3 regions of the Bacillus sp. D386 genome follow, and region 2 is predicted to be linked to each of the others. Evidence: riboswitches for the same ligand, from Rfam matches in the RefSeq annotation. Region 2 holds a riboswitch; each other region holds the start of a gene.

Region 1 (3,282 bases), on a different contig from region 2:
AAAATCAAGGAGCACGGAGGTAAGCCCCCAAAGCCAGAATACGTAATCAATATGGAACATGGCAATTACCTTGTAGTCGAATAATAAAAAACAAAACGCCCCTACCTGAAAGGGCGTTTGTTTTATAATGTAAACCTTATTTCAGGTTAGAAAAGAAGCGTTACAGAATAATGGACAGCATTTGCGATTTGAACTGATAGGAGTATTTATCATTTTTAAAATTCAAAAGTTGGTGTGGACTCATCCATTATTTTAAAGGTGTATCCCTTATGTTTCAGACGGCGAATGATTTCCGGAAGCCCATCCACGATTGTTGTATTGCCGTTAAAATCATGCAGGAGGATATAGAGATTTTCTTTTTCACCTACCCCTTGCATAATTAATTTAAGTAATTTTTTTTCTGGAATTGGAGGATTTAATCCATCGTTAGCATCGCAGTTCCAATCATAATATTTATATCCTCTTTTTATTACCTCAGTCTTTAATTGATCCATTAAATCAGTCCCGGCATATTGTTTTGCGACATAGTTATTGGAGCCGCCGGGGAATCGTAGGATTTTCGGGCTTACGCCTACTTCCCTTTCCAAAAATTCTTCCAGTTGAGTAATGTCTTTAAAAAAAGTATCCTTGGATCGATAGATTTTGGAATAATTATGAGAATAGGAATGCAGTCCAAGAGCGTGTCCATTTTTTACGATATCTTTATATAAATACATATGTCCCGGGCTGGCTGTTCCCGTTACAAAAAAGGTTGCCTTAACATCCTGAACTTTGAGGATATCGAGGATTTCCTGTGTGATGTTTGAGGGACCATCATCAAAACTGAGGTAGGCTGTCTTTGCAAATGTTTCAGATGGAATAAGAAGCTGGATAATGAGCAATGTGAGAACAGATAGAGTACGCATAATAAACTCCTATGGATTAAGTGATTTTAATATAGTTTTTGATTCTTGTTAAAAAATATTCCTAAACGGAGTTGAATAATTGGGTAAAATGTTTAATAAAGAGATTGAACATGTATAATAGACATAAGCATTTTAGAAAGGTTGATAAAGATGATCGAGATACAAAGTTATACAGTTGAGAAACTGGAAGACCCGTTTGGTATCCTTTCTGGAGAAAGGTTCGAATATGTACTGGAGATTTCCGTTCCCGAGGAAGATGAACTATATACCGATAAGGGTCTTCTGTTGCGTGTTATATATGTAATGGATGAAAATCAGGACCAAATTTCAAAATATGAGTTTATAGAAAGTGAAACACAAAGTATTTTGGATTTTGAGCTTGAGGAAGATGAATTATCGATGGTTTTACAATTTTGCAGGGAACATACTGATGTTGAATATGAAGAAGAATGAAGATAGCTGATTATATAAAAAATATAAATATTGAATAGTGTAAGAGTGCCTTATTTATTAGGATAATAGGGAAACCGGTGCAAATCCGGTGCAGCCCCCGCTACTGTATACGCGGATGAAATGATTTGTAAACCACCGGCTCTTTGTTTAGAGCATGGGAAGGTAAATCAGAGTAAATTGATGCGTCAGCCAGGAGACCTGCTCTTTCTTTTGTATGTACTATTTTTCGGAGGGAAAAGTAGGCGTCCAATCCTGTTATTTTAATGTGGATTTTCGCCTTAGCTTTTTTCGAGCTAAGGCTTTTTTATTATGTTGGAAAGGGGAATAACTATGCTAAAAAAGCAAAACTATTTATTTTTATTTATGCTAATGCTTACGCTATCTATGTTAATGTTTGGGTGTTCGTCAACTGAAGATGACTCAAACCAGAAGAAAGAGGTTTCTGAATCAACGTCCACAGCCTTTCCTGTTGAGGTAAGGGATGGATCCGGAGAAAGCATCAAGATTGAGGAAAAGCCGGACACGATCGTATCCTTGCTGCCAAGCAATACTGAAACGGCCTATGCACTAGGTCTTGGAGAGAAAATCATTGGTGTATCAGATTATTGTAATTTTCCTACAGAAGCTGCTGACAAACCTAAGGTCGGCGGGTTAGAAATCAATATTGAAAAAGTGTTGGAATTAAATCCGGATCTTTTATTGCTTTCTGCCAGTCATTTTAATAATGCTAAGGATACCATTAAACAATTCCAGACAGCTGGTATTGATGTTATTATCGTACCTGACGCCAATTCGTTTGATGGTGCATATGGAACAATTGAATTGATTGCTAAAGCAACCGGAACATCAGACAAAGCTGATGAAATTATTTCGGATATGAAAAAAGAAGTAGCAGAAATTAAAGAGAAAGCAAGTGCTATAAAAGATAAGAAGAAGGTTTGGATTGAAGTATCTTCCTCACCGGATTTATATACAGCGGCTAACGGAACCTATATAGACGAAATGCTTGATATCATTCAGGCAGAGAATATTGCCGCTGATCAAGAGGGTTGGGTAACAATGAATGAAGAACAAGTCATTGATCGCAATCCTGATGTTATTCTTACTACATATGGCTATTATATTGAAAATCCAGAAGAAAAGGTATATGGAAGAAAAGCTTGGTCCGAGGTACCTGCCGTTCAAAATAAGCAGGTTTATGATGTAGATAATGACACAGTGTCAAGACCGGGACCACGTTTAACAGAAGGCTTGCAATTGATAGCTGAAAAAATCTATCCTGAAATATTTAAATAAACATTTTCATTTAAGAGCCGCCCATTTTACTTTGGGAGGCTCTTTTTTTGTTGAAGAAAATAAATTAAATTTTCTAACAATTTTGTTGAAATTTCCCTTTTGTGTAGGTATGATGATACCAATACGTATTCGTACTCACACATGGGATTGGAATGATAAGAATGTTATATGTAAATGACCTGCCGACCGAAGCAAGAGATAAAATGCTATATGCAGCCCTGCAATTATTCACTACAAGAGGTTACAAGAATACATCAGTTCTGGACATAGTTGAGTATGCACATGTCTCGAAAACAACGTTCTACCAACAATTCGGCAATAAAGAGACTTTGATTGTTGCACTTTGTGAAAGTTTGATTGGAGAAGTTGCAGAAGAGATTAAGCTTGCAGCTTTACGGGAACCACGCATTGGTTATAAAGCATATGCCGGAATTCTTCGCTATTTGGAAATTTGCTTTTCCAATAAGGCTGTTGCCAATTTTATTTTACTCGAATCAGTCGGAGTTTCTTTCGAAGTAGAACTGGTCAGACGAGAAGCACTTAAAAGTTTCGCAGATCTTATCTTTTTTTTTGCTTACCAGGAGTTTCCGGAGAATGTGAATGGACAGGAAGTTAGGATCATCTCTCA
Region 2 (3,282 bases):
TAATCGCAATACCCGTCAGCAGCAATGTCAGTACTGAGGTCCTTCCTTGATTGGTCGCAATCATATAAATTGCAAACAAAGTCAATGCAGCCAGGATAAAGCCCATTAATGGGACGAAAAGAGAATGGATCGCGGCCAAACCAAAATAGATGGCCAGTACACCTCCGAATGCTCCACCTGATGAAACACCAATTATGCCGGGGTCAGCCATCGGGTTGCGAAACACACTTTGCATCACGACTCCCGATATTGCCAAGGCTGCCCCGACTAATCCAGCCACAACAACCCGCCCCAGGCGAATCTGCACAAGGATTGTTTCATACATTGGGTTATAGTCAAACTCTATAAATGGAAGCAGTGAGAGTAATACTTTCACAGTTTCCGTAAATGGAACGATGACCCCGCCATACATGGTTGCTAAAAGTAACGATACGAGCAAGGAACAAATCAGGATTCCAAAAATAAGAACCTGTTTAGACTGTTTACAAACCATATTATTCTCCATATAAAACTTGATAAATATCTTCTGCTCCCTCAATCACAAAATGGGAAGCCGTTGTTAAATTTGCGCTATCTATCACATGCACTTCATTATTCTTAAAGGCTTTAAGATTTTTAAGTGCCGGATCCTTTTTCCATTCCTCGACGAATGTTGCTTTTGAGCCATCATACTGCCAATCACTTGTAATAATCACATCTGGATTTAACTCAACTAATTTTTCCTTTGAAAGATTCGGATAATCAGGATACTCTTCACCGGTAATGCCCGCTTCTGTAATGGCATTTATCCCGCCTGCTAAGGTGATGATTTCTCCTATTGTAGTATTCTCAGTAACTGAAGAATTTTGCTGTGTCCAGTAAACCACTCGTTTTTTATCTGTTTGTGCTTTTGCTTTCGTTTGTAAATCTGACATCCTCTTTTTGACATCAGCTATGATTTCTTCTGCTTTATCTTCCTCGCCAACAATGGTACCAACCTCCATTAGACCATCCAATACACCTGATATAGAGGAATCATCTTTAAGTTGGTAGGTGGTGATGTCTGCTGCATCAATTTGTTTAAGAACCTCAGGATCTACATAGGAAGGAATCAGCACTAAATCAGGCTGAAGTGACAGCACCAATTCAGATGTGACTGATTCAATTTTTGTATCAATTCCATCTGTTAGATCTGCTACATTCGAAATCCCTGAGTCTGTAGACATTTTCGTAACCGCTGCAATCCGTTCCTCTTCTGCCAATGGCAATAAATATTCATCAATGGCCAACGTTGTTGAAACAATCCTTGAAGGTTTTTCTTTTATTGTTACCTTTTCTCCACGACCATCTGTCAGTGTTTTCGGATACTCGCTAGTTTCCTGGTTTGTTTCATTTTTCTGGTTGTTTACTGTCTCATCATTTCCGCATGCAAACAATGCAAAAACGGATAAGAACACCAAAAGTGATAAGCTTGCAATCTTTTTCATCTCACTATTCTCCCTTTTCCAAAATTTATTATATTTAGCGAATTCACGCTGAAATATTAAACATAAAAAAGCCTGTCTTCCCGGTTAAGGAAAACAGGCTTGATTCATGCACAGACAAAAAAACGCTGTCAAAATCAGCGCAAAGACACAATCATCTCTACGTTCGCCATCCCTTTTCCCACCGAAAAGTAAGCAATACACATTCATAAGCAGGTTTCCTGACTCTGAGCTTCACTTTACTCTCACACCTTCCCTCATTTAAAGGTGGTCACGTGATTTCATCAGCTCTTACAGTAGCGGGGGCTGTTCCAGATTTACACTGGATTCCCTTTTACCTCACAATAGTGAGCACTTATGATTGTTTTAAATTTTCGTATTATTAATATATCATGTTGAAAATGTAAACGGAAGATATTTTCGATATATAGGAATTCTCATAAATATAAACAAGTGAAATGACTGTTTTAATTGACCAACTGAATTACACGCATCTTCTAGTCGATCTATCACTTTTATCACCATCCAATATATGGATTCCCTTTCTGTCCAACCCATATATCGGATTGCTCTAACAACGCTCCTATTTTAAGAAGCCAATCTTCCCTTCCCTTTGGAGCCATCAATTGCACTCCAAGGGGTAAGCCAGAATCTGTCATATGAACAGGCAAGCTAATCGCAGGCTGTCCGATGATGTTCGCCAACTGTGTAAAAGGCGTATACGTTAAACTTGGTTTAAACATTTCATAGACCATTGCTAACTGATCAGAGGGTTTTAGTTCATTTACTTTCAATAACTGCAAGCTCTGTTCATCCGTATGCGTCAATTCGCCCACCTTTGGAGCTGAGAAAGCTGTTGCCGGCGTCAAATACAAATCATAATCCTCATTGAACCTGGCCATTTGTGCAGCTGCCGTATCCCATTCAGCTAAACTGCGTGTAAATTGAACAGCTGATACATTCTGCCCGGCAGTTCTGAGTACCCATGTGACTATCTCTATATCATTAACGGTAATCGGCCGTCCAATGGCTTCCTCAATGGACAGTATATCTGCTGCCATTTCTCCGCTATTCATAATATAGTAATTTTCCATAAGGCGGATTCCATCTACCCCATTATCACATTCTTCAACGGTGAACCCTGCCTGTTCCAGCCATTTGACTGTCTTATGTACCGCTTCTACAGCTTCTTCACTAACGGGTGTTCCCACCGGAGACTTTGTGGAAAAAGCAATTTTAAACCTTTCTTTCAATGGATTCGAAAGCTCCTTCAAATAGCTCCCATTATATAAAGGTACCTGAAAGGCAGTATCCGGCTGAATGATTTGCAAGGCATCCAGCATAGCTGCACTATCACGAACCGTTTTGGTTAAGGCAAAATCTACCGCAGCTCCATGCCATTGGCGGCCCACACCTGGACCAACGGGTGTCCTTCCCCTTGTTGGCTTCAAGCCTACTAATCCAGTGAATGATGCCGGTATACGAATAGAGCCGCCGCCATCACTGGCACCGCTAATTGGGACCATACCTGAAGTTATACTGGCTGATGCTCCGCCGCTTGATCCACCCGATGAATGCTGCAGGTTCCATGGATTACGTGTCGCTCCATATACAGCTGGCTCAGTAATATTTTTCAGACCAAACTCCGGAGAACTCGTCTGTCCAATAATGACAAATCCTGCCTCACGAATTTTTTTCACAAAATTAGAATCCCGTTTAGCAATCCGATTTACATGTAATTTTGAACCCGCTGTAATCGGTTCGCCTTTAATAGATTGTGATAAGTCTTTTAATAAGATAGGTACTCCTGCAAAAGGTC
Region 3 (3,282 bases), on a different contig from region 2:
GATTGATAGACTTTGTTATTTTGTTGAAAAAGCCAATTTAGATGTCACAAAAATACCGGACAGCAAGTTCCACAGCATGATTAACCAGGGATTATTGGGTATTTATCTAGCCGATTCCAAGGTGAAAGACCAGTTGTCGGTTAAGCAATATACTAAAAAAATGTTAAGCCTGGGTGGCCGTTCAGCGTATTTCTTTTATTGGAATAGTAAGCTGTATCATGCGTTTAAGAGAATGAAAAAGAATAGGCGAGTCTAGCATTCAATACTAAGGGGATGGAGCAGAATGGTGAAATTAAGTATTCTAGACCAGTCACCGCGCTCTGTTGGAGAGCCTTCAGAGCAGGCACTTGCTAATACGGTCAAACTGGCAAAATTGGCTGAGGAGTGGGGATACTCAAGATTTTGGGTCAGCGAGCATCATGATAGTCAAGGCTTGGCAGGATCTTCGCCTGAGATATTGGCAACATGGATTGCTGCTCAAACAGATAAAATAAGAGTTGGAACAGGCGGTGTTATGCTGCCTCACTACAGTGCTTATAAAGTAGCTGAAAACTTCAGAGTATTATCTGGTTTAGCTCCAGGAAGAATAGATTTGGGAATCGGCAGGGCTCCTGGAGGGATGCCAAGAGCAACGCGAGCGTTGCAGGAGGGGAGAGTACAGGAACTGCATCGTTTTCCTGACCAGGTAGATGAGTTATCCTGGTATCTCTATGATCAAATACCGGAATTGCATCCTCTATATGGGTTATCGGCGACACCTACCATTACATCTCCGCCGGAATTGTGGATGCTTGGATCTAGTTCATCTAGCGCAGCTCTTGCAGCTCATAAGGGTATACCCTATAATTTTGCTTTGTTTATTAACAGTGAATATGCTGAAGAAAATATGAAGCATTACCATGAAGCATTTCGACCTACAGAGTTAGTACAGAATCCATCAGGTATGGTTACTGTATTTACAGTTTGTGCGGAATCGGACGAAGAGGCAGAATATCTGGCTGGTTCATTGGATTTATCGATGCTGTTTCTTTCACAGGGAATTATAAGAGAGGGAACACCTCACCCAAAAGAAATTCATGAAATGTCATTATCGCAGTTTGAGAAAGCTCGGATTGATTACAACAGAAGCAAGATGATTATCGGTTCTCCTAAAATGATTGGAGAAAAAATTAGAGAGCTGAGTGAACGCTTCTTTACAGATGAAATTATGCTTGTGACAATCACCCATTCATACGAGGCTAAAGAAAACTCCTTCAGATTAATTGCCAAAGAACTGTTGAAATAATAGTGGATTTGCCATTAGTCAATCAATCTATTAGAATAAGAATAAAATCTAATAAATCACTTTAAAGTGCCTCGGTACACGAGGGTAAAAGGGAAAACGGTTCAAATCCGTTGCAGCCCCCGCTACTGTACTTACTAAATCACAAGTCTGATTTAGTAAAAGCCAGGAAACCTGCTTTTAGAGTTTTAGTACTTATTTTTCGGAGGGAAAAGTAGGCTTATTGTATTCACAGGCGTGAAAAAGTGAATCCTTAGCTCAATACCATCCTGAGCTAAGGATTTTTTATGTGTTGTAGCTTATAATCTTGTTTTAAAGTGCATGAATAATCCGAGGTTCGCCGCCAGGAGTAAAGAGGAATTGAAGTATAAGTTATGAATAATAAAAATAGAACAACCGGTATTTATTTTGGGAGTATCCTGTTTTTGCTGCTCGCTGCGTTGCTCGGCCTGTTTATAGGCAGCGTGGACATGTCATTTAAAGATATTCTTGGGATTCTCTTGAAGAACGTGACCGGCCAGGAATCCTTCTATACCGGTCCAAAAAATATAGAAATGATTATTTGGAATATACGATTACCCCGGGTATTAATCGCTTTATTTGTGGGTGCCTCACTGGCACTTGCCGGTGCTGCCTTTCAGGGGCTTTTGCAAAATCCACTCGCTGATCCATATACTATTGGAATTTCTTCCGGTGCATCGGTTGGGGCAGTGATTGTTCTATTCTTTAATATCGAATTTGCTCTTTTTGGTCAGTTCACATTGCCGCTTGTTGCAATCGTGTTTAGTTTTATAACCTTGTTTATTGTATTTGGTATTACAAAGGCAGCTAGTGTTACCTATGCAAATGAGACCATTATTTTAGCCGGTATAATTATGAATTCATTCATTGGCGCTGTGGTCTCACTTATCATTGCGCTATCCTCAGGAGATCAAATGAGGGAAGTATTAAACTGGCTGATGGGCAGTGTGGCTATGAAAAATTGGGGACACGTCAGTATATTGATTCCCTTTTTTATTATAGGAGCTTCCATAATTTTATATCATTATCGTGAACTAAATGGGATGGCTCTTGGAGATCAATCCGCTCAATATAATGGTATCGATGTGAAACGAAAGAAAATAATCATTATTATCGGGGCTGGACTATTAACGGGTGCAGCAGTTGCCGTATCAGGAGCTATTGGCTTTGTTGGACTGGTTATTCCACATCTTGTTCGCCTTCTTGCTGGTGCTGATCATCGCCACTTACTGCCATTATCCATGATTATTGGAGGTGGATATCTCGTATTGGCTGACTTGATTGCACGTACGATTATCAACCCGCAGGAATTACCAATCGGTGTCATTACTGCCTTAATCGGTGCACCTGTATTTACAATCTTACTGATTAAAGAACGCATAAAAAGAAGGAATTTGACATGTTAACCGTAGAGAGCCTCAGTGCAGGCTATCATAAAAATAAGCAAGTGCTTCAGGACTTATCTATTAAGGTTGAGAGCGGAGAATTTTTTGCTCTTCTTGGTCCAAATGGAAGCGGTAAGACGACATTGATTAAAAGTATATTGGGAAAAATGGAATATAAAGAAGGGACTTCAATCATTAATGGGAAAAGGACCTCATCCTATAAAACCGGAGAATTGGCTAAAATTGCAGCCGTGTTAAGTCAGGAACATATGGTGGGTATAGATTTTACGGTGGAAGAAATCGTACTATTAGGCAGGTATCCTTATCAGGAGAAGGGATTTTTTAATCATTACCGTAGTGAGGATTACGCAATTGTTGATGAGTGTCTTGCTCAGACAAACACGCTGAAATTTAAGTATACATACTTTTCGTCATTAAGCGGAGGGGAAAAGCAACGTGTCCTTTTAGCAAAGGCTTTGGCCCAGCAGCCAAAGCTCCTGTTTCTCGATGAACCTACAAATCATCTGGATGTAAAGCATACAATCGAATTGTTAAATTTATTAAAGAGGCTCCAGCTTCAAAATGGGCTGACGA

Evidence for each region. A riboswitch is a leader RNA that binds a small molecule or an ion and turns the genes downstream of it on or off. The one in region 2 is predicted to bind cobalamin.
Region 1: another riboswitch for cobalamin. It lies ahead of FHY45_RS14895 (ABC transporter substrate-binding protein); the one in region 2 lies ahead of FHY45_RS05725 (ABC transporter substrate-binding protein).
Region 3: another riboswitch for cobalamin. It lies ahead of FHY45_RS18945 (FecCD family ABC transporter permease); the one in region 2 lies ahead of FHY45_RS05725 (ABC transporter substrate-binding protein).

Annotation. Positions count from the first base shown of each region.
Region 1 covers NZ_VEMV01000004.1:599,973-603,254, forward strand. Annotated here, with positions in the region: gene FHY45_RS14880 (antibiotic biosynthesis monooxygenase family protein) at 1-84, shown strand, start outside; gene FHY45_RS14885 (polysaccharide deacetylase family protein) at 216-905, opposite strand; gene FHY45_RS14890 (DUF6509 family protein) at 1,056-1,358, shown strand; cobalamin riboswitch at 1,385-1,578, shown strand; gene FHY45_RS14895 (ABC transporter substrate-binding protein) at 1,689-2,654, shown strand; gene FHY45_RS14900 (TetR/AcrR family transcriptional regulator) at 2,807-3,282, shown strand, end outside.
Region 2 covers NZ_VEMV01000002.1:146,951-150,232, forward strand. Annotated here, with positions in the region: gene FHY45_RS05720 (FecCD family ABC transporter permease) at 1-493, opposite strand, end outside; gene FHY45_RS05725 (ABC transporter substrate-binding protein) at 495-1,466, opposite strand; cobalamin riboswitch at 1,658-1,837, opposite strand; gene FHY45_RS05730 (amidase) at 1,982-3,282, opposite strand, start outside.
Region 3 covers NZ_VEMV01000007.1:37,124-40,405, forward strand. Annotated here, with positions in the region: gene FHY45_RS18935 (tetraprenyl-beta-curcumene synthase family protein) at 1-256, shown strand, start outside; gene FHY45_RS18940 (LLM class flavin-dependent oxidoreductase) at 284-1,285, shown strand; cobalamin riboswitch at 1,333-1,478, shown strand; gene FHY45_RS18945 (FecCD family ABC transporter permease) at 1,657-2,709, shown strand; gene FHY45_RS18950 (ABC transporter ATP-binding protein) at 2,703-3,282, shown strand, end outside.